DNA from 3 places in the Streptomyces sp. NPDC088254 genome. Region 3 is predicted to be linked to each of the others. Evidence: riboswitches for the same ligand, from Rfam matches in the RefSeq annotation. Region 3 holds a riboswitch; each other region holds the start of a gene.

Region 1 (7,103 bases), on a different contig from region 3:
CCAAGAAGAGCAAGATCGCCCAGAACGAGAAGCGCAAGGCGACCGTCGAGCGCTACGCGGCCCGCCGCGCGGAGCTGAAGGACATCATCCGCCGGCCGTCCTCCACCGACGCCGAACGCGAGGCGGCCGTGGCCGAACTCCGGCGCCAGCCCCGCGACGCCAGTGCGACCCGGGTGCGCAACCGGGACAGCGTGGACGGCCGGCCCCGCGGACACCTGCGGAAGTTCGGACTGTCGCGGGTCAACATGCGCCAGCAGGCGCACGCCGGCTTCCTGCCGGGGGTCACCAAGTCCTCCTGGTGATGCCGGCGCCCGCGACGCGGGCGTGGATGCCGGCTGCGACTCGGCGGGGTCACAGCCGGCATCGGCGTCACCGAAGGCGTGGCGGATCTGAGGGCAGGCGCATGAGGCCGAGCCGGTAACCCTCGGCCTGGGGGAGCTTCTGGGATGCCAGCGCCGACACCATCTGCCGATAGGGGAGTGGCAGCTGGGCCGGCAGAGGCGCGGGCAGGCTGGTGAGGGTGTGCGAAGCCACCGTCTCGGTGCCGGGACTCCAGTGAGCCAGCTGGGTCCCTACGTCGGGGCAGTGCCAACGCATGCGGGCCTCGACCCGGCTGAGCGCGTCGTGCTGCTCCTGGGTGTCGAAGAAGCCCGGGCCTGCGGTGTCGAGGGCGAGCAGGCAGCCGGGGAAACGGTCGGTGAGCAGATCGACGACCTGGTGGACAGCGGCCTCATCCAGGTAGAGAAGTGCGGCCTCGGCGACGAACAGGTAGGGCCCGTCCGTACCCGAGGTCACCTCGGCGGCCCACGCCTCGTCGGCCACGGAGGACGCGATCATGGTCCGTGGCTCTGCATGTTTGGCTGACGCTGATTCTGATGATGTGTCAAGTGCGAGTTCGGCGGCTGTTCTGCCGAGAGGGGCAGAAGCGGGGTGCCTGTCAGCCGCTGTGCCGGAACCCCTTGCCTGAGCGGTCGAGAGGGTCGGGCGACAGGCTCAGGAAGCGGTCGCGGAGGGCGTCCCACGCGGCGAGGCGGGTGAAGTCGGGGGCATCGAGGATCTCTTGACGGTCGGTGAGGAACGGGTTGGGCAGGAGGACGGTCATCATCTGCTCGTCGCGGCCGTTGAACAGGCGGACTCCCCAGCTGACGGGAGAGCCGTCAGAGCCGAGGCTGCGGTACAGCTCGGCGCGGGAGCAGCGTCGGATGCGGCCCAGTTCCGGGCCGGAGGCGGTGTGCTCGCCGATGCACAGGTGGAAGTGCCAGGCGCCGAAGTCGACGGTGGCGTAGCCGTCGTTCATGGTGATAGCGGTCGGGGCGTTCGGGGCGCCGACCTCCCAGGCGGCGCCTTCGATGATTGGTCCGAAGTGGATGTGCTGCCAGTGGTCGGTGAAGACGGTGGTGACGAGGTCGAGGAGGGCGGCCTCGTCGACCGGGAGGGGCCAGACGTGCTGGGTGCCGCCGCCGGGGGATTCGACGACGGTCGGCTCGGTGGTGGTCATGAGGTGGTCTTCTCCTTGGGGTTGAGGACGCAGTCGCCGCAGGTACCCGCGCCCGGCACGCGGTAGTAGAGACAGCAGCTACGGCGTCGGAAGGCGAGCGACCCGGCGGGAGTGACGCGAAGCCGGCCGGCCCTTGCCAGTGGCGGTTGATCCAGCAGCGCGCGGACGAGGGGCACCACGGGGACGAGAGGGTGCGTTGCCCTGGCGAGCAGGACGCGGTGGGCTCCGATGAGCGCCGAAGCGGCGTTGCCGCGCAGGGTGTGCGGGGAGACGCCGGATACGCGTCGTACGGCGTCGGCCCAGGGGACGAGGTTCTGGACGGCGACGGTGTGGTGCAGGGCCGGATGCGGTTCCTGGTCCAGTTCCTGCAGGTCGGGCAGCCAAAGGTCCAGGGGGCCGGAGGAGGGCAGGCGCCACCACAGCCGGTCGGGCCCCAGATCGGGGACGCGGCCGGAGAGTGCGGCGCAGGCCAGGGCGATCGACCAGAGCCGGGATGCGGTGCCCAGGTGCAGCGTGGACGCGGCCACCCTGGGCTGGTCGGTGCCCAGCCGCCCGGAGACGGTCCGGACGCATTCCTCCAGGGCATGCGGGTCTGCGTACAGGTCGGTCAGCGGCCGAAAGCCGGGGGCCTCGGGGCGGGGGCCGGTGGCCACCGCGAAGTAGGGGCCAATTGTGGAGATCCACGCCAAGGTGTCGGGGGTGAGGGCCGCGGTCACCACGTCCGCACCGTCCGCGTCAACTCGTGGAAGCCGCAGACGCGGACGACCTGGCCGTCCGGTCCTGTGAGGGTGAGGCGGTCTGCTCCGTCCCAGCTCAGCCGGGGAGCTGCGGCCGAACTGCCCGGCCCGGCGACGGCCAGTCCTTCCCGGGCGAGGGCGCGTTCGAGGAGCGGGCGCACATCGATCGGCGCGTCCACCGTCACTGCGGCGCGTGCTGTGCGGCGCAGTCCGAAGGTGCCGGAGACCGGGTCGAATGCGAGGTGGTCGGCGTCGAAAGCCCCCGCGACGGCACCACTGCGGATCACGTCCTCGGGCGCCCCGGAGTGAACGCGGGATTCGCGGTCGACGAGCCAAACGGCGTCGGCCACCCGCAGGGCCAGTTCCAGGTCGTGGGTGCTGACCACGACGGTCAGTCCCTTGTTCCGGGCGAGGTCGCGCAGCAGTACGGTGAGACCCACTCGTGAGGGGACGTCGAGGAAGGCGGTCGGCTCGTCGAGAAGGACGACGTCGGGCTCCTGGGCGAGGGCGCGCGCGGTCAGGACGCGTTGACGTTCGCCGTCGGAGAGTTCGGCAGCCGGCCGTTCGGCCAGGTGTCCAGCGCCCACTGCTTCCAGCGACCACTCGACAACCGCGTCGTCCGCGGCCGTGAGGCGGCCGGTGAACCCGGTGTGCGGGTGGCGGCCGAGGCCGGCCAGTTCGCGTACGGACAGCAGCCCGGGGTCCACCCGGTCCGTGAGGACGACCGCCAGCCGACGGGCGAGCGCGGTCGGCGACGTCTGTGCGAGGTCGCAGCCGCCGATCCGGATCCGGCCGTCGAGCGGCGGTAGGAGCCCGCACAGGGTCCGCAGCAGCGTGGACTTGCCCGCGCCGTTGGGCCCGAGGAGTACGGTCAGCTCACCGGCCCGCGCCTGAAGGTCCAGTCCCGACAGCACGGACCGGCCGGCTGTGCGCCCGCGCGGTGACCGGGTGCGATAGCCGACAGCGAGCCCTTGGGTGGTGAGGCCGCCGTGGCGGCCCGGTACAGCGGCCGCGTCCGTGAGGGGTTCGGTCATCGTGTCGGTCACGAGGCCACTCCTTGTACGCCGCGACGGCTGCGGATCAGGAACGCGATGACGATGGGGGCGCCGAACAGTGAGGTGACGGCATTGAGCGGCAGCACGGAATCCGTTCCCGGGGGCTGGCTCAGCAGCGCGCACGCCAGCGCGAGGAACGCCCCGGCGAGCATCGACGCCGGGATCAGTGCCCGGTGGTCCGAGGTCCCCAGCGCCACCCGCGTCAGATGTGGGACGGCCAGGCCCAGGAAGGCGATCGGCCCGCAGAACGCTGTTGCCGCGCCCGCCAGCAGCGCTGTGCCGAACAGGGCGAGGTCGCGGCTGCGCCGCACGTTCAGGCCCATGGTGCGGGCGTAGTCCTCGCCGAGCAGCAGGGCGTTGAGGCGTTTGGCGGTCAGCAGCGCGGTCAGCAGGCCGGCGCCGACGACGGGCAGCATGACGTGGAGGTCGGGCCAGGTCGTGGCGCCGAAGCTGCCCAGGCCCCACACGACGAACTGCTGGGCGCGCTCGGGCCGGGCGTAGACAAGCATCACGCCGACCACCGCGGTGGCGGCCGAGCCGATCATGACTCCGATCACGAGCAGGGTGACGGCCGACCGCACCCATCGGGAGAGCAGCAGGACGAGGGCCAGGACGGCGGCGGCGCCGAGCGAGGCCGCGATGACGACGCCCACGCGCCCCAGCCCGGCCAGGTCGCCGGTGAAGCTGCCAGTGACGCCGCCTGTGCCGACCACCACGGCGGCCACACCCATGCTGGCGCCCGAACTCACCCCGAGGGAGAACGGGTCGGCCAGCGCGTTGCGGAACAGCGTCTGCATCTGTACGCCGGCCACCGCGAGGGCGGCACCGACTGCGGTTGCGGTCAGCGCGCGCGGCAGTCTGACCTGCTCGACGATCACGGTCCACCGCGGGTCCTCGGCGGTGCCGCCGAACAGGACCCGCACCACCTCCGCGACCGGCACAGGATGGGAGCCGGTCGCGACGGCGAGGATGAACAGTGTGGCGGTACCGGCCGCGAGGGCGAGGACGACGGCTAGGCGCCGTCGTCCCGGGCCTATCGCCCGCGGGACGTCCGAAGCGGGGGTCGCCTTGGTTGCCGGGTGTGTCGTCACGCCTTGGGCACCGGCTGGTAGAAGGTGAAGGTGTGGCCCTTCGCTTGGTCCGGGTGCATCAGCGCGAAGAGGTCGGCGAGTACCAGGTCCGGGCGCAGCACGCCGCGCTCGAAGTAGTCGTTGCCCCCTCCGGGGCCGAGCGCCTTCGTGTTCGTCCAGACCGCACCGCCGGACAGCGCCTTCAGCTGCCCGTACCGGCTGTCGGCCTTCACGGCGTCTGCGGTGGACTTCCACTGCTGGTCAGCGATCCATACCGGAGCCTGGCCGCCCTTGGCGTACACGGCCTCGAAGTTGAGCTGGAGGCCGCCGGTGCCCTCGTCGCCGGCCCACGGGTAGGTGCCGCCCGCGTCCTTGATCAGCTGGGCGGCGTAGCTACCGCCGGCGGGCATGGACCACGTGCCCTGGTACATCGTGCCGGGCAGGACCTCGACGGCCTTGCCTGCCTTGACCGCCTGCGCGCCCTTCTCTGCGACCTTCCGGTAATCGCCCTCGATGGTGTCGAACACCTCACCCGCACGCTTCTCCGCCCCGGTGAGCGCGGCCATCGCCTTGACCCACTCGGCACGCCCGAGCGGACTGGCCTCCAGCCACTCGGCGTTGGCGACCACGGCGATGCCCGCCTGACGCAGCTTCGGGTACTGAGGGTCGTCGGTGCCCTGGGTCATCAGCACGTCGGGCTTGGCGCCGATGACCGTCTCGGCGTTGAGCGTGCGGTCCTTGGCGTACTCGGTGACCTTGCCGGCCTTCACCCGCTCGATCACCTCGGCGGAGGAGATGGCCGTGGCGCTCGCGACACCGGTCAGCACGTCCAGGGTGCCGGTCTCGGTCAGCAGCGGCAGGTGGGTCGTCGAGGCGGAGTACAGGCTCTTGACGGGCACGGTGACCTGCTGTGCGGACGCCAGTTCGCCGGTCAGCTTCGGCTTCGGAGCACCGCACTTGACCAGTACGTACGACTCGGGCTTCCCCTTGGGGAAGGGCTCTTTGACGGTGAGGACCTGGTAGCTCTTTTCGTACCGGAGCGTGAAGTTCTCGGCGTGCTTCACCGTCGACTTGACCGGGAAGTAGTCCTTGGCCGGGTCGAAGTCCTTGATGCAGCCCTCGCCGGCGGCTTGGGCCTTGGCGTCGGCGGGTGGGCCGGAGTCGCCGCCGCACGCGGTCAGCGTGAAGGCGGCGGCGAGGAATGCCGCAGCGGCGACCTGACGGTGGCCGGGCATGGCGGAACGTACGGACACGGTGACTCCTGGTGGCGTGCGTAGGCAGTGCGCACCGGCATGGCGGGGCGCGTGGTGCGGCGCATGGGAAGGAACCCGCTGAGGGAGGAGGTCGTCAGAAGCTGAGAGAACCGACTCGTGCGTCAAGCCGGGCAGGCCGACTCCGAAGGGCCACAGGCAGCGCGAAGCTGCCACCACACATACGCAGGCACATGGGTGCCACCGCCTCTCCTGGGGAAATCCGCCCCGTACTTCGAGGTGCGACGGCGTGAGTCTCCTGACTCGGGATCACAGCTTCTCCGGCCTTCCCGCCCCGGACGGGGCGGTGGCCATGGGTGGAGTCGCTCCCCCTACACAGTGGCGGTACCGTGCCGGAATCTCACCGGCTTCCTCGTTCCGCCGTCGCTTGACGGACCGAAGCATCGCAGAACCGGCTACGGCCCCGCCAGACCCACTTTTGTGGGACCGGCCACAACTGCGAGGGGCAGCGTTGGGGGCGTCAGACGACGAACTGCCTTGGGGCGCGGCCTTACCGAGGAGGGGCGCGGCGCGTGCCCTCCGGAAGGCGAGCGGCGTGCAGCCGAAGACGGGCAGGGCCGGACCGCCGACCAGGTTCCTGAGGGCTCGTCCGCCGCGATCTCGGTCCGGACGCGGCGAGCGGCCTGAAGCCCATGCTGGCGTACACCGTCTTGGCTCCTGGACCTTCCAGTGCACTGGAAGGTCCGACGTGCTGACCACAGGCGGTGAGCTCGGAGGACAGCAGAGTGCGGATCACGTTGCTGACGCTTCCCGACTGCCCGAACGCCCCACTTGCCCGCGAGCGGGTGACCACTGCACCGGCCGGCCGCGACGTGCCGGTGGAGCGGATCGAAGTGCGCGACGAGGGCCAGGCTGATGGGGATTCCTGGAACGGCCAGGGTGCTCGCCTCCCCGCTGCGTCCGGAGTGCGACAGAGTGGGAAGTTGCACGGTGCGGCTCACGCTGTCGGGGTCCGGGTCCGTGGCGCGGGTCAGTGGCTGCGGGGCGCGTACATGATCACGGCCATGCCGGCGAGGCAGACCAGGGCGCCGACGACGTCGTACCGGTCGGGGCGGTAGCCGTCGGCGATCATGCCCCAGGCGATCGACCCGGCGACGAAGATCCCGCCGTACGCGGCGAGGATGCGGCCGAAGTTGTCGTCGGACTGGAAGGTGGCCACCACCCCGTACAGGCCCAGGGCGAGGACACCGGCGCCGATCCAGATCCAGCCCTTGTGCTCGCGGATGCCCTGCCACACCAGCCAAGCGCCACCGATCTCGAAGAGGGCGGCGACGACGAACAGGGCAACGGAACGAGCGACAGTCATACCGCCGGACCCTACCGGCGGCCCGCGCCCGCGATCTTCAGCGGGTCTCCGGACGCCTTGCAGCCGCACCCGCTCTCACCATCGGCCTTCGGCGCGCAGGAGCATGAGTGGCGGCGTCGGCCGAGCCACCGGGTCCCGGCGGCGAGCACGGCCAGCACGACGGCGG
Region 2 (7,103 bases), on a different contig from region 3:
CGCGTTCGGCGTGCTGGCCGCGTACACCTACTCCTCGGGACTGCGGGCCCCGGCGCTCATCGCGTTCGTGAAGGACACGCTGATCTACATCGTCATCGCGGTGGCGATCATCTACATCCCGATCAAACTGGGCGGTTTCGACGAGGTGTTCGCCAGGGCGGGCGACGCGTTCAGCCAGACCAACCCCGCGACCGGCAAGCCGCGCGGGGCCCTGGCGCCGGCCGAGGCGGGCCAGTGGACGTACGCCACGCTGGCCTTGGGCTCCGCGCTGGCGCTGTTCATGTACCCGCACTCGATCACCGCGACGCTGTCCTCGCGCAGCCGTGAGGTGATCCGGCGCAACACCACGATCCTGCCGCTGTACTCCCTGATGCTCGGGCTGCTCGCACTGCTGGGCTTCATGGCCATCGCGGCCGGCGTCAAGGTCACCAACGGGCAGCTGGCGATCCCGCAGTTGTTCGAGGACATGTTCCCGGACTGGTTCGCGGGCGTGGCCTTCGCGGCGATCGGCATCGGCGCGCTGGTCCCGGCGGCCATCATGTCGATCGCGGCGGCGAACCTGTTCACCCGCAACATCTACAAGGACTTCATCAAGCCGGACGCCACACCGAAGGAGGAGACGCGGGTCTCCAAGATCGTGTCCCTGCTGGTGAAGGTGGGCGCGCTGGTCTTCGTCCTCACCATGGACAAGACGGTCGCCATCAACTTCCAGCTGCTGGGCGGCATCTGGATCCTGCAGACCTTCCCGGCCCTGGTCGGCGGTCTGTTCACCCGCTGGTTCCACCGGTGGGCGCTGCTCGCCGGCTGGGCGGTGGGCATGGTCTACGGCACCCTCGCCGCGTACGGCGTCGCCTCCCCGACGCAGAAGCACTTCGGCGGCTCCGCCAAGGAGATCCCCGGCATCGGCGAGATCGGCTACATCGGTCTGACGGCGTTCGTGCTCAACGTCGTCGTCACGGTGGTCCTGACGTTCGCCCTGAAGGCTGTGAAGGCCCCCGACGGCGTCGACGAGACGTCCCCGGCGGACTACACGGCGGACGCGGGCGACCCGGGCGTGCAGGTGGAGCTCCCGCCGGCGACGGCGGGTACGAGCCACTGACGCGGGGCGAGCGCCCCCGCCCCGGCAGCGGCGCCGGGGCGGGGGCGCTCGCCTTCTCCGGTCCCGCCGGAATCCGCACGCCACCTGGACCGGATCACTCTCCTCACCTGCCGGCTGACGCTCTGGAGCCGCCGCGACACAACATCTGGGGGTGGCGTGGCGGGTGAGCACAAGATGTATGCTCGTGCTCGCTGTCGCCGCAGGGGAATCCGGTGCGAATCCGGAACTGTCCCGCAACGGTGTACTCGTGCATCACCGCACGCCAGTCCAGTCCGAGGACCTGCCGGCAGCGCGTCCGGCCCATCCGGTCCGGACGCCCGACGTCCGGGCCTCGCGGAGTGGGCCGGTGGACGCGACGCCGTGCGCGCTCGCGTGCTGCCCCTGCCCTCCGCCAGGCCCCGCCGAGCGAGGGAGAGCCCCACGTGACCATCGCGCCAGCCGGTCCGGCTTCAGCAGTCACCCCCGTGGAGGACGACGGTCCCGGCGCCGCACTGCTGCGGACCCTGACCGAGCTGACCGCCGACCTGCCCGCCGCCGACCCCGGACGGGTCGCCGCCGCCGCACTGCGCGGCCGCTCCGCCCGGGGCAGCCACGAGGAGGTCCTCGCGGAGCTGCGCGAACTGGCCACGGAGGCCGCCGCGGGCCTGATCTCCGAGGACCCCGCCTACTCCCGGCTGGCCGCCCGGCTGCTGACCATCGGCATCCGCGCCGAGGCCGCCTCACAGGGCGTCACCTCGTTCACCGAGTCCATCGCCGTGGGCCACCGCGAGGGCCTGATCGCCGACCGCACCGCCGAGTTCGCCCGCCTCCACGGCCGCCGCCTCGACGCGCTGGTCGACACGGAGGCCGACGACCGCTTCGGCTACTTCGGGCTGCGCACCCTGCACAGCCGCTACCTGCTGCGCCACCCGATCACCCGCAAGGTCGTCGAGACGCCCCAGCACTTCCTGCTGCGCGTCGCCGCCGGTCTCGCCGAGGACGACACCCCCCGCTCGGTCGACGAAGTCGCCGCGCTGTACGGCCTGATGAGCCGCCTCGACTATCTGCCGTCCTCCCCCACCCTCTTCAACTCCGGTACGCGGCACCCCCAGATGTCGTCCTGCTACCTCCTCGACTCCCCGCTGGACGAGCTGGACTCCATCTACGACCGGTACCACCAGGTCGCCCGCCTCTCCAAGCACGCCGGCGGCATCGGGCTGTCGTACTCCCGCATCCGCTCCCGGGGTTCGCTGATCCGCGGCACCAACGGGCACTCCAACGGCATCGTCCCGTTCCTGAAGACGCTGGACGCGTCGGTCGCCGCCGTGAACCAGGGCGGCCGGCGCAAGGGCGCGGCGGCGGTCTACCTGGAGACCTGGCACTCCGACATCGAGGAGTTCCTGGAGCTGCGGGACAACACCGGTGAGGACGCCCGCCGTACGCACAATCTCAACCTGGCGCACTGGATCCCGGACGAGTTCATGCGCCGTGTGAACGCGGACGCCGAGTGGTCGCTGTTCTCCCCCGCCGACGTGCCGGAGCTGGTCGACCTGTGGGGCGATGAGTTCGACGCCGCCTACCGCAAGGCCGAGGCGGAGGGTCTGGCGAAGAAGACCATTCCGGCCCGCGAGCTGTACGGCCGGATGATGCGCACCCTCGCGCAGACCGGCAACGGGTGGATGACCTTCAAGGACGCCGCCAACCGCACCGCCAACCAGACGGCCGAGCCGGGGCACGTCGTGCACTCCTCCAACCTGTGCACGGAGATCCTGGAGGTCACCGACGACGGGGAGACGGCGGTCTGCAACCTGGGGTCGGTCAACCTGGGCGCGTTCGTCGACACGGCGACCGGCGACATCGACTGGGAGCGGCTGGACGGCACCGTCCGCACGGCGGTCACCTTCCTCGACCGCGTCGTCGACATCAACTTCTACCCCACCGAGCAGGCGGGCCGCTCCAACGCCCGCTGGCGTCCGGTGGGCCTGGGCGCGATGGGCCTCCAGGACGTCTTCTTCAAGCTGCGGCTGCCCTTCGACTCCCCCGAGGCCAAGGCGCTCTCCACGCGCATCGCCGAGCGGATCATGCTCGCCGCGTACGAGGCCTCCGCCGACCTCGCCGAGCGGAACGGCCCGCTGCCCGCCTGGGACAAGACCCGCGCGGCACGCGGGGTGCTGCACCCCGACCACTACGGCGTGGAGTTCACCTGGCCGGAGCGCTGGGCGGCCCTGCGCGAGCGGATCGCCTCCGTCGGCATGCGCAACTCCCTGCTGCTCGCCATCGCGCCGACCGCGACGATCGCCTCGATCGCGGGCGTCTACGAGTGCATCGAGCCGCAGGTGTCCAACCTGTTCAAGCGCGAGACGCTGTCCGGCGAGTTCCTGCAGGTCAACTCCTACCTGGTGCAGGACCTCAAGGCGCTGGGCGTCTGGGACGCCCGCACACGTGAGGCGCTGCGCGAGTCGGGCGGCTCGGTGCAGGACTTCGCGTGGATCCCGGCCGACGTGCGCGCCCTGTACCGCACGGCGTGGGAGATCCCGCAACGCGGCCTGATCGACATGGCCGCCGCCCGCACCCCGTACCTGGACCAGGCGCAGTCGCTGAACCTGTTCCTGGAGACGCCGACGATCGGCAAGCTCTCCTCGATGTACGCGTACGCATGGAAGTCGGGCCTGAAGACCACGTACTACCTGCGCTCGCGCCCGGCGACCCGTATCGCCCGCGCGGCCGGCTCCCAGGGCCAGCCCGCGAAGACCGTCCCCGTCCAGCAGACGCCCGCCGAAGACGCCGTCGCCTGCTCCCTGGAAAACCCCGAGTCCTGCGAGGCCTGCCAGTAATTCCCACCCGCCACCCGACCACCACCCCTGGAGGACGGCGCTTCGCGCCGACTGCTATGACCCAGAACCTTCTCGACCCCGGCTTCGAGCTGACTCTGCGCCCCATGCGCTACCCGGACTTCTACGAGCGCTACCGGGACGCCATCAAGAACACCTGGACAGTGGAGGAGGTCGACCTCCACTCGGACGTGGCCGACCTCACGAAGCTGTCGCCGGCCGAGCAGCACCTCATCGGCCGGCTGGTCGCCTTCTTCGCGACAGGCGACTCGATCGTGGCGAACAACCTGGTGCTGACGCTCTACAAGCACATCAACTCCCCGGAGGCGCGCCTGTACCTGTCGCGCCAGCTCTTCGAGGAGGCCGTGCACGTCCAGTTCTATCTGACACTGCTGGACACCTACCTCCCCGACCCGGAGGACCGCGCGGCCGCCTTCGCGGCGGTGGAGAACATCCCCTCCATCCGGGAGAAGGCCGGGTTCTGCTTCAAGTGGATGGACTCGGTCGAGAAGCTGGACCGGCTGGAGACCCAGGCCGACCGGCGCCGCTTCCTGCTGAACCTGATCTGCTTCGCCGCGTGCATCGAGGGCCTGTTCTTCTACGGCGCCTTCGCGTACGTCTACTGGTTCCGCAGCCGGGGTCTGCTGCACGGCCTGGCCACCGGCACCAACTGGGTGTTCCGCGACGAGACCATGCACATGAGCTTCGCCTTCGACGTGGTGGACACGGTCCGCAAGGAGGAGCCGGAGCTCTTCGACGACGAGCTGAGGCAGCAGGTCACCGACATGCTGTCGGAGGCCGTCGAGGCCGAGCTGCAGTTCGCCCGCGACCTGTGCGGCGACGGCCTGCCGGGCATGAACACCGACTCGATGCGCCAGTACCTGGAGTGCGTCGCGGACCAGCGGCTGATCCGGCTCGGCTTCGCCCCGGTGTACGGCTCGGAGAACCCCTTCTCCTTCATGGAGCTCCAGGGCGTTCAGGAGCTGACCAACTTCTTCGAGCGCCGGGCCTCGGCGTACCAGGTGGCCGTGGAGGGCACGGTCGACCTGGACGAGGACTTCTGAGCCTTCTGAGCCTTCAGCTGACGGTCGATCCGGCGTTCGTGGGCCAGTCCCACGAACGCCGGACCCGCGAGGAGGAGGAACAGGACGAGGACCGGGAGGTAAGCGGTGAGTGCGTTCATGAGGTAAGCATCGTGCGTGGCTGACACTCCTGACAGTGGCAGGACTGCCGCATGGCTTCGATTTCCTGCCACTTCCCCGTCCCCTCCAGCCGGATTCCGGGGCACACTGGCCGCATGCTGAAGAACGTGGCCGCGGTCCTCCTCGACGGTGTGCACCCCTTCGAACTCGGTGTGGTCTGCGAGGTGTTCGGCATCGACCGCAGCGACGACGGGCTGCCGGTCTACGACTTCGCGGTCGCCTCGGCCGAGGGGCCGACGCTGTCGACCCACGCGGGCTTCACCCTGCGTACCGAACACGGCCTGGAACGGCTGGAGAGCGCCGACCTGATCGCCGTGCCGGCCGGGGACACCTACGCCGCCCGGGAGTTCCCGCCCGAGCTGCTCGACGCGCTGCGCCGGGCCGTCGACCGGGGAACCCGGGTGCTCAGCGTCTGCTCGGGCGCGTTCGTCCTGGCCGCGGCCGGGCTCCTGGACGGCCGGCGGTGCGCGGTGCACTGGCGGCACGCGGAGCAGCTGGCCCGGCAGTACCCGCGCACGGCCGTCGAGCCGGACGTGCTCTACGTCGACGACGACCCGGTCATCACCTCGGCCGGCACGGCCGCCGGCATCGACGCCTGTCTGCACATCGTGCGCAAGGAGCAGGGGCCCGAGGTCGCCAACGGGATCGCCCGCCGGATGGTCGTGCCGCCGCACCGGGACGGCGGCCAGGCCCAGTACATCGAACGGCCACTGCCCCGCTCGTCGTGCGACACCGTCGGCGAGGAGCTGGTCTGGATGGAGCGGCACCTCGACGAGGACGTCACGGTCGAGCAGCTCGCGGCCCGCGCGCACATGTCGCCGCGCACCTTCGCCCGCCGCTTCCAGCAGGAGACCGGCACCACCCCCTACCGCTGGATCCTGCGGCAGCGGGTGCTGCTCGCCCAGCGTCTGCTGGAGGCGACGGACGACACGGTCGACGCGATCGCCTGGCGCACCGGCTTCGGCACGGCGGCCGCGCTGCGGCACCAGTTCGTGCGGGCGCTGGGCACCACTCCCAACGCCTACCGGCGCACGTTCCGCGGCCCTGAGGCCGCGTGAGCGCACGCCGGTGGCTCGCGGGTGGCCTGCGCGTGCCTTTCAGCGGGGCACGGCCCTCAGCCGCAGGCCCTGGGGACGCAGGGTGATGCCGACCCGGGGCTGAGGCCGGGACCCGGGGACCTGCTCGAACCGGAACGCCGTGGCGAGCGCCGCGGTGACCAGGGTGAGCAGGGCCATCGAGAAGTGGTCGCTGGGGCACTTGCGGTTGCCCACGCTGAACGGCCGCATCGCGTACCTGGGGATGTCCTTCGACCGCTGCGGAAGCCAGCGGTCGGGGTCGAACTCCTGGTGCCGCTCGTAGGAGCGCGGGTCGTGCTGGATCGCGTAGGGGCTGTACACGATGTCCGCCCCGGCCGGAATGCGATACCCGCCGAGTTCCGTGTCGGTGACCGCCCGCCGCGTCAGAATCCATACGGCCGGAAGTAAACGCATGGTCTCGACGACCACGTTGTTGGTGTGCGTCAGCTTGCGTACGTCGCCGAATGCGACCGGCCTGCCTCCGGTTACGGCGTGGACCTCCTCGCATACTTTGTCCGCGTGTTCCGGATGGTCGGCGAGGACCAGCAGCAGGGACATGATCGTGGCCGCGATGGTTTCGCTGCCCGGGGTGAGTATCGCGACGACCTGGTCGTGGATCTCCTGTTCCCCGATGGGGTCCCCATTGTCGTCCTTCGCTTCGAGCAATGCCGTCAGCAAATCGTCCGGCCTTTGGCCGGATGCCCGGCGTTCGGCGATGATCTCGTCCACGAGGAGATGCAAATCGGCCAGGGCGCGGTTGAATTCGCGGTTGGCCGGAAGCGGCAGCCGGTACAGCGGCCCGAGGGGCACCACCATGCGGTGGTACATCCCTTCGAAGACGCTGGCGAGCGCCTCGCACAGCCGCTCGGCCCGCTCGTCCATGTAGTGCCCGTGCAGCAGACAGCGGGCGGCGACG
Region 3 (7,103 bases):
GCCGGAGGAACGGTCGTCGCGGCGGGCCCACCCCGGGAGGTGCTCCAGCCACCTCTCATGGCCGAGGTGTTCGGCGTTCGCGCACGGCAGGTCGAGATCGCTCCCGGGCGGCACGGTCTGTGGTGCGAGCCCCTGGACACCTCCGGCATGCCGGCCGTCGCCCACCCCTCGCAGGAGGAACCCGCGTGCTGACAGCCCTGCTCGCCCACGCCCGGCCCGGGTACCGATGGCTCGCGGCGTCGGTCACCCTCGGAGTGGCGGTGTCCGCCTGCTACATCGGGCAAGGTCTGCTGCTGACCCTCGCCGTGGACCGTGGCCTGCACGGTGATCTCACTGGGGCCGTCGTGGCCTGCTGTGGCGCGCTCGCTCTGACCGCCGTACGCGCGGCCCTGACCTGGGCGCGCGAGGTCACGGCGGCGCGCGGCGCCGAGCACGTCAAGACGGCACTGCGGCTGCGTCTGTACCGGCATCTGATCACCCTCGGTCCCGGCTACACGACCAGGCAACGCACGGGAGCCGTGCTCACCACGCTCCAGGACAGCGTGGACGCCCTGGACCGGTTCGTCAGCATCTTCCTGCCCCAGGTGCTCATCTCCGTCATCGGTCTCGTGGGCATCGTCGCGGTTCTCACCGCGATCGACCCGCACGTGGCCCTGCTCGTGGCAGTCACAGCCGTCCTGGCCGGAGCCACGCCGCGGCTGCTGCGGCACCGCGTACGCCGTCTGAGAACGGACTACATGCGCGGCTGGCGCGGCCTGAGCGCCGACTACCTGGACGCCGTACAGGGACTGGCCGCGCTCAAGGCCGTCGGGGCACACCAGCCCTTCGCCACCCGACTCGTCCGCAGCGCCTGGGACTTCTACCGCTCCTCGCTCCGCTTCACGCAGATCGCCACCGTGTCCGCCGGCCTCGTCGGGTTCTTCGCCGCCCTCGGCACTTCCGCCGCCGTCGGGCTGGCAGCCTGGCAGTACGCCGCCGGAAGCCTGAGCCTGTCCGCCGTCTTCGCCGTCCTGCTGCTGTCCCGCGAGGCGTTCCGCCCGGTGACCGATCTCATGACGGCCTTCCACGCCGGACAGACGGCCCTGCCCGCCCACGAGGCGATCCGTGAACTGCTCGAAACCCGGCCGACGGTCGCCGACAGCGGGACACTGCGGGTTGCCGACCCTGACACGGCACCCCGAGTCGTCTTCGACGACGTCCACTACGCGTACCCCGGCCAGGACAGCCCGGCCCTCGACCACGTCAGCCTCACCCTGGAGGCTGGAACGACCACCGCCGTGGTCGGCCCCTCCGGCGCCGGAAAGTCCACCCTGGCACGTCTGCTGCTGCGTTTCGCCGACCCCGACCGCGGCACCATCACCGCAGACGGCCTCGACCTGCGTGAGACGCCCCTGGCCGACTGGCACGCACGGATCGCCGTCGTCTCCCAGGACGTGTTCCTCTTCCACGGTACTGTCCGCGACAACATCGCTTTCGGCCGTGCGGGGGCCTCGCGCAGTGACATCGAGGACGCGGCCCGCGCCGCTCACGCCCACGACTTCATCACCGCCCTGCCCGACGGCTACGACACGATCATCGGCGAACGCGGCATGCGCCTGTCCGGCGGGCAGCGTCAGCGCCTGGCCGTCGCCCGGGCTCTCGTCTCCGACGCACCGCTGCTCATCCTCGACGAGGCCACGTCCAGCGTCGACATCGCCGCAGAAAAGGCCGTCGTAGACGCTCTGGAGAAACTCCGTGCCGGACGCACGGTCCTCGTGATCGCCCATCGGCTGTCCACCGTCGCAGGCGCCGACCACCTCGTCGTCCTCACCGACGGGCACATCGCGGAAGCCGCCGCACCCACCGAGCTACTCAGCCGGGACGGGGCCTACGCCAGACTCATCGCCCGGCAGCGCGAGGGAGCCGTCTGATGACCTCCACGTCCGGATCCGAGACGACCACCGCACCACAAGGTCAACGCGCCGCCCTTCGCACACTGCTGCGACCTGAACGCGCACGCCTGCTCGGCGCCATCGGCTGTGGACTGCTCGACCAGGCTCTGGCCCTCACCGCGGCCCTCGTCGGTGCTCACCTGATCGGCAGGGCGCTGTCCGGCGCGGCTCCCGGCGACCTCACGCCGGCCCTATGGCTCCTGGCCGCCTTGGTCCTCCCCAAGGTCCTCGCCGCCTGGGCCGAGTCCTACCTCGCGCACGACCTCGCCTTCCGTGTCCTGGCCGACCTGCGCGACCGCTGCTACCGGTCCCTGGCCGCCCTCACCCCCGGCTACCTGCTGCGCCGTCGCTCCGGGGACATCGGAGCCACCGCGATGGCCGACGTCGAACTCCTCGAGCTGTTCTTCGCCCACAGCCTCAGCCCACTTGTCGTCGCCGGCTCCGTACCGCCCGCCTGCCTCATCGCGGCGTTCGTCCTGCACCCGATGGTCGGCGCAGCGCTGCTCCCCGCGATCATCCTCATGGCCACCGTGCCGTTCTGGCTGCGTCGTCGCTCCGCCGACCAGGGCCGACGCATGCGCGAGGCCACCGGTGAAGCCGCCGCGGAAACCGTCGACGCTGTGCAGGGGCTGGCCGAGACCATGGTCTTCGCCCGCCAGGAGACGCAGATCGAGCGCCTGCGCCAGGCCACCATGCAGCTGGGCCGAGCCACCCTTGCCCACCGGTCGCGCGGAGGCATCGAAAAGGCCGCTGGTGACGCCATCGCCGCCGTTGGCCTCGTCGCTGTCCTGCTCACCTCCCTGGCCCTCGTCCACAACGGCCACCTGGAGACGAGCCGGATCCCCATCGCGGCCGTCCTCGGCGGTTTCACCTTCCTCCCTCTGATGACCCTGGTCGACACCTGGCGCGAACTCGCCTCGGTCCGAGCCGCGGCCACCCGTCTCACCGACATCGTCACCGCACGGCCGGACGTCACCGACCAGTCGAGCGAGAACGCCACACCGAGCGGGGCGATCGAGCCCACCGTGACCTTCGAAGACGTCTGCTTCCGTTACGCCCCCGACCTGCCGGATGCGGTGCACGGCGTGTCCTTCTCCCTCCCCGCCGGATCCACGATCGCACTCGCCGGCCACTCCGGCGCCGGCAAGAGCACCTGCGCGTCGCTCCTCCTGCGCCATTGGGATCCCGGCACCGGAACGATCAGCGTCGGTGGCCACGACCTGCGCACTCTCCCCCTGTCCCTGCTGCACCGGCTGATCGTCGCGGTACCGCAGGACACGTATCTCTTCAACATGAGCATCCGCGACAACATCCGCGTCTCCCGCCCCGACGCCGACGACGCGGAAGTAGAGCGCGCCGCCCGTGCCGCCCACGCCCACGACTTCATCGTCGACGACCTGCCGAACGGGTACGACACCCAGGCCGGCGAACGCGGCGCGCACCTCTCCGGCGGACAACGCCAGCGCATCGCCATCGCCCGCGCGCTGCTGACCGAAGCCCCCGTCCTCGTCCTCGACGAAGCCGTCTCCAACCTGGATGCCGAAAGCGCGGCGGCTGTCGACCGCGCGCTCCGCACTACTGGGACAGACCGCACCACCCTGGTCGTCGCGCACCGTCCCTCCACCCTCCGCGCCGCCGACACGGTCGTCCTCCTCGCAGAAGGCCAGGTCATCGATATCGGTGCCCATGACGAACTTCTCGCCCGCTGCACGCACTACCGGCGCCTGCTCAGCGAGCAGCCGCACCACCCGGCTGAGGGACGAGTGGCGCGAAGTGTGTGATCGAGCGTGCCGTCACCCGACCGCGGCGCATGGTCATTGCGGGCAGTCATTCAGCCAATATCAGAAAGTCCGATGTGGGCTCGTCGAATCGCCATAGTATGAGGGCAGTTCGCCTGTGCTTTGGTACACGCGAGCCGTCAGCACGACAACCGCATAGGCGCGCGACTGGGGGAAGCCGGTGGAAGTCCGGCGCTGACCTGCAACCGTGTGCGGCCGTAGGGCCGTGAGTCGGGATACCCGGCGCGTGCCGTGAACCGCTTCCCACTGTCATGGTCTGCAGCGCGAAGCCGAGAGCCTCGTTCGGGTCGCACTGGGTCGGTGCCGTCAAGCCGTCGTACACCACGGTGGTGGACCACACGCTCCGGTGATTTCCGTCCGCACGGCGATGGGCTGCGGGCCACCCCATCAGGAAGGCTCCAGCCTTGCACCGTACATCCGCACGCCGCAGCCTGATCGCCGCGACCGCTCTCGGACTCGCGCTCGCCTCCGCTCCGGCGGTTGCCCAGGCCGAGAGCACGCCCGGTACGAACGCTCCCGTCAAGGTGACCCTCACCGTGCAGGGCCCGGACGGCCTGCTGTTCAAGGGGAAGATCAGAACCCGAGGTCATGAGGTCACCACCGCGACCGGTGGCACGCACAGATGCGACGGCACCAACGGCGGCGCCAACCCCTCCGCCGTGCCGACGCCGACCGCGGCCCTCGACGACGCTGCACGCAAACGGCACTTCACCTGGGACGGCACCTGGTACGCGTCGTTCGACGACTACTCGGTCGACACCATCAAGAACGTGAGCGGTGGTGGCAGCGCCTACTGGAACATCTCGGTCAACGGCACGTCCACCCCGGTGGGCGGTTGCCAGTTCAAGCTGAACGCCGGCGACAAGGTGGCGTTCACCTGGACAGCGTTCTGACCCTTGTTCCTTCGTCACCGGTCAGGGAACGGACGTGCCTCGGCCGGTGTGACCGGCTCTCCGGTCCGTACGTTGTGCAGGACATGGGCGAGTACCTCGGCTCCGCGCACCACCCGTGGCCCCGGGCGGTTGAAGTAGGCGGGGCCGTCCAGCACCCACACCCGGCCGGACCGTACGGCGGGCAGATCCGGCCAGCCCGGTAGCCCTGTGAGCAACGTGCTTTCCCGCAGCGTGCGTTCGGGTGGGAAGCCGCACGGCAGGACAACGACCACGTCCGGCTGCGCGGCGCGCACCGCCTCCCAGGTCATCGGCTTGGTGTGCTCGCCCGGCCTTGCGAGCAGAGGTTCACCGCCGGCCGTCGTGACCTGCTCGGGCACCCAGTGCCCGGCGGGCCACAGCGGGTCGAGCCACTCGATCGCTACCACGCGCGGCCGCTGACGTCCTGCGACCGTTGCGCGCACCTGGTCCAGGCGGGCCGCCATCGCCGCCCGCTTCTGCTCGGCGAGCCCGCGTACGCCGAGCAGCTCGCCCACCGTGACCAGGCAGTCCAGGACGTCGTCGAGTGTGCGCGGCTCCAGGCTGAGGACCTGGGTGTCCGCGTCGAGCAGTCGTACCGTGCGGCTGACCTTCTCGTACGAGACGGCGCACACGTCGCAGAGATCCTGGGTGAGGATCACGTCGGGGCGCAGGGTCGCGAGTGCTTCCGTGTCGAGCGTGTACAACGACGAACCGGAGTGCGCCGAGCCACCGACGGCGTCGGAGATCTCCCTGCTGGTGAGTGCCTCCTGGTCCAGGTCCGCGCCGGTCACCACGGGTACCGACGCGACCTCGCCCGGTGGCCAGTCGCACTCGTGGGTGCGGCCGACCAGCTGGTCCGTCAGTCCGAGTTCGGCGACGATGTCGGTCGCGGCGGGCAGCAGGGAGACGATGCGCATACCTCGACTCTGGGTCCCGCCGCGCCGACAGGACTGGTGTCAGGCGCCCCAGCGTACGGCGATCGTGTCACCGACGCCGACGACCGTGCCCCGCGTGGCGGCGGTGAACGCCGAGCCGTCGATGCTGACCTTCCACGTGTTGGATCCGCTGTTGGCCTTGCCGTTGACGGCGGTGATGATTCCGGTGCCGGAGGACGGAGTGACACTCGTGACGCAGCCGGACGGCGTGGCGGCGCTCGTGGCCGCGTCGAGGACCGCACCCAGCGTGGTCGTCGAGCCGGCCGGGGTGAGGGCGACGGAGCAGACCTTCAGGCCACCCGCGCCGTCGTCCACGGTGAGCGCCAGCTTCGTGGCCGTACCTGAGGTGAGGGAGGACTGGGCCACCCACTGCGGCGCACCCGGAGTCGTGGGAACCGGCGGGGTAGCCGTGAAGCCGCCGCCGGCCACGGCCCGCAGTCCGTCGATCGACGCGTACGCCGTCGGCGCGGTGTCGGAGGGCAGGTACTTGAAGCCACCGCCCGGGTTGAACTGCTGAGCGATCAGGAAGTCCACCGGTGTCTTGCCCATCGAGGTGAGGAAGTCACCGGTCTGTGGGTTGATGCCGCAGGCGTTCAGGCCGGAGACGGCCCAGCCGTTGGAGTCGGTGTTGACGCCGAACATCGCGTTGAAGGCACCGCTGTTCGGTACCAGCTTGCTCTTGAGGAACGCCTTGGCCTGCACTATGTCGGTGTCGGTGTTCGGCACCCCGGAGACACACAGGGCGGCCATCGCGGCTCCGGTCATGTCGATGTCGCTCGCGGCGGCGAGCTGGCTGGGGTTGCCCTCGGCCTTGCTGTAGTTCCAGCCGCCGTCGTTGTGCTGGTTGGCCCGGAGGCGGGTGACGACCGCGTCGCGCAGCGCCTGCGGAATGCGGGCCTGCCCGGACTGGGTCTTCGCACCGTTCAGGGCGAGGGCGGCGAAGACGGTGCCGTTGAAGTTGGCGAAGGGGCCGATGTAGCCGGGTTCGGCGGTCTGCCAGTAGCCGTAGATGTCGGCGATCAGGTTGCGGGATGCGGACACCCGGGCGGGGTCGATGCCGGCAGCGTAGGCGTTCAGCGTGGCGCGTTCGTAGTCGGTGACGACGGGCGAGGAGGACGGCCAGCCCGCCGTGGACAGCAGGTTGCGGTAGACGGTTCTCGCGTTCTTGCTCGTGTCGCCACCGGGCGCCACGTCCACCGCGGCGGTCCCGGCCGAGGCGAACGCGCTGAACGCCCACTCGTTGGAGAGTCCCGAGCCGGCGTACGAACCATCCGCCGCCTGCAGCGACTTGAGGTAGGCAACGCCGTTCGTCTTCGATGTGGCGATCTGGGCCGGCGTGGAGGTGGCCGCCGCGGGCAGCGTGGTGAGAGTGAACGCGCCGAGCGCGGCTGCCGCTATGAGGGCGGGGCGACGGTAGGAAAGCGGACGGGGCATGGCCTGCTCCTTGGGTGAAGGACGCCGACCGGACCCGGTGCGCGGGCCTCTGACGTCCCGGGGAGCAGCGGGTCTGGCCGCCGTCCGGAACGC

The links. A riboswitch is a leader RNA that binds a small molecule or an ion and turns the genes downstream of it on or off. The one in region 3 is predicted to bind cobalamin.
Region 1: another riboswitch for cobalamin. It lies ahead of ACIOC0_RS21455 (ABC transporter substrate-binding protein); the one in region 3 lies ahead of ACIOC0_RS03290 (DUF4430 domain-containing protein).
Region 2: another riboswitch for cobalamin. It lies ahead of ACIOC0_RS33470 (ribonucleoside-diphosphate reductase subunit alpha); the one in region 3 lies ahead of ACIOC0_RS03290 (DUF4430 domain-containing protein).

What each region holds. Positions count from the first base shown of each region.
Region 1 covers NZ_JBIURQ010000007.1:166,532-173,634, forward strand. Annotated here, with positions in the region: gene rpsN (30S ribosomal protein S14) at 1-302, shown strand, start outside; gene ACIOC0_RS21430 (hypothetical protein) at 370-837, opposite strand; gene ACIOC0_RS21435 (hypothetical protein) at 938-1,498, opposite strand; gene ACIOC0_RS21440 ((2Fe-2S)-binding protein) at 1,495-2,217, opposite strand; gene ACIOC0_RS21445 (ABC transporter ATP-binding protein) at 2,211-3,281, opposite strand; gene ACIOC0_RS21450 (FecCD family ABC transporter permease) at 3,278-4,381, opposite strand; gene ACIOC0_RS21455 (ABC transporter substrate-binding protein) at 4,378-5,613, opposite strand; cobalamin riboswitch at 5,840-6,026, opposite strand; gene ACIOC0_RS21460 (YnfA family protein) at 6,602-6,937, opposite strand; gene ACIOC0_RS21465 (hypothetical protein) at 6,949-7,103, opposite strand, start outside.
Region 2 covers NZ_JBIURQ010000013.1:182,704-189,806, forward strand. Annotated here, with positions in the region: gene mctP (monocarboxylate uptake permease MctP) at 1-1,099, shown strand, start outside; cobalamin riboswitch at 1,265-1,402, shown strand; gene ACIOC0_RS33470 (ribonucleoside-diphosphate reductase subunit alpha) at 1,522-3,912, shown strand; gene ACIOC0_RS33475 (ribonucleotide-diphosphate reductase subunit beta) at 3,969-4,973, shown strand; gene ACIOC0_RS33480 (GlxA family transcriptional regulator) at 5,207-6,169, shown strand; gene ACIOC0_RS33485 (cytochrome P450) at 6,209-7,103, opposite strand, start outside.
Region 3 covers NZ_JBIURQ010000001.1:709,715-716,817, forward strand. Annotated here, with positions in the region: gene ACIOC0_RS03275 (ABC transporter ATP-binding protein) at 1-192, shown strand, start outside; gene ACIOC0_RS03280 (ABC transporter ATP-binding protein) at 186-1,910, shown strand; gene ACIOC0_RS03285 (ABC transporter ATP-binding protein) at 1,910-3,712, shown strand; cobalamin riboswitch at 3,828-3,972, shown strand; gene ACIOC0_RS03290 (DUF4430 domain-containing protein) at 4,135-4,623, shown strand; gene ACIOC0_RS03295 (cobalamin-binding protein) at 4,638-5,558, opposite strand; gene ACIOC0_RS03300 (hypothetical protein) at 5,598-7,010, opposite strand.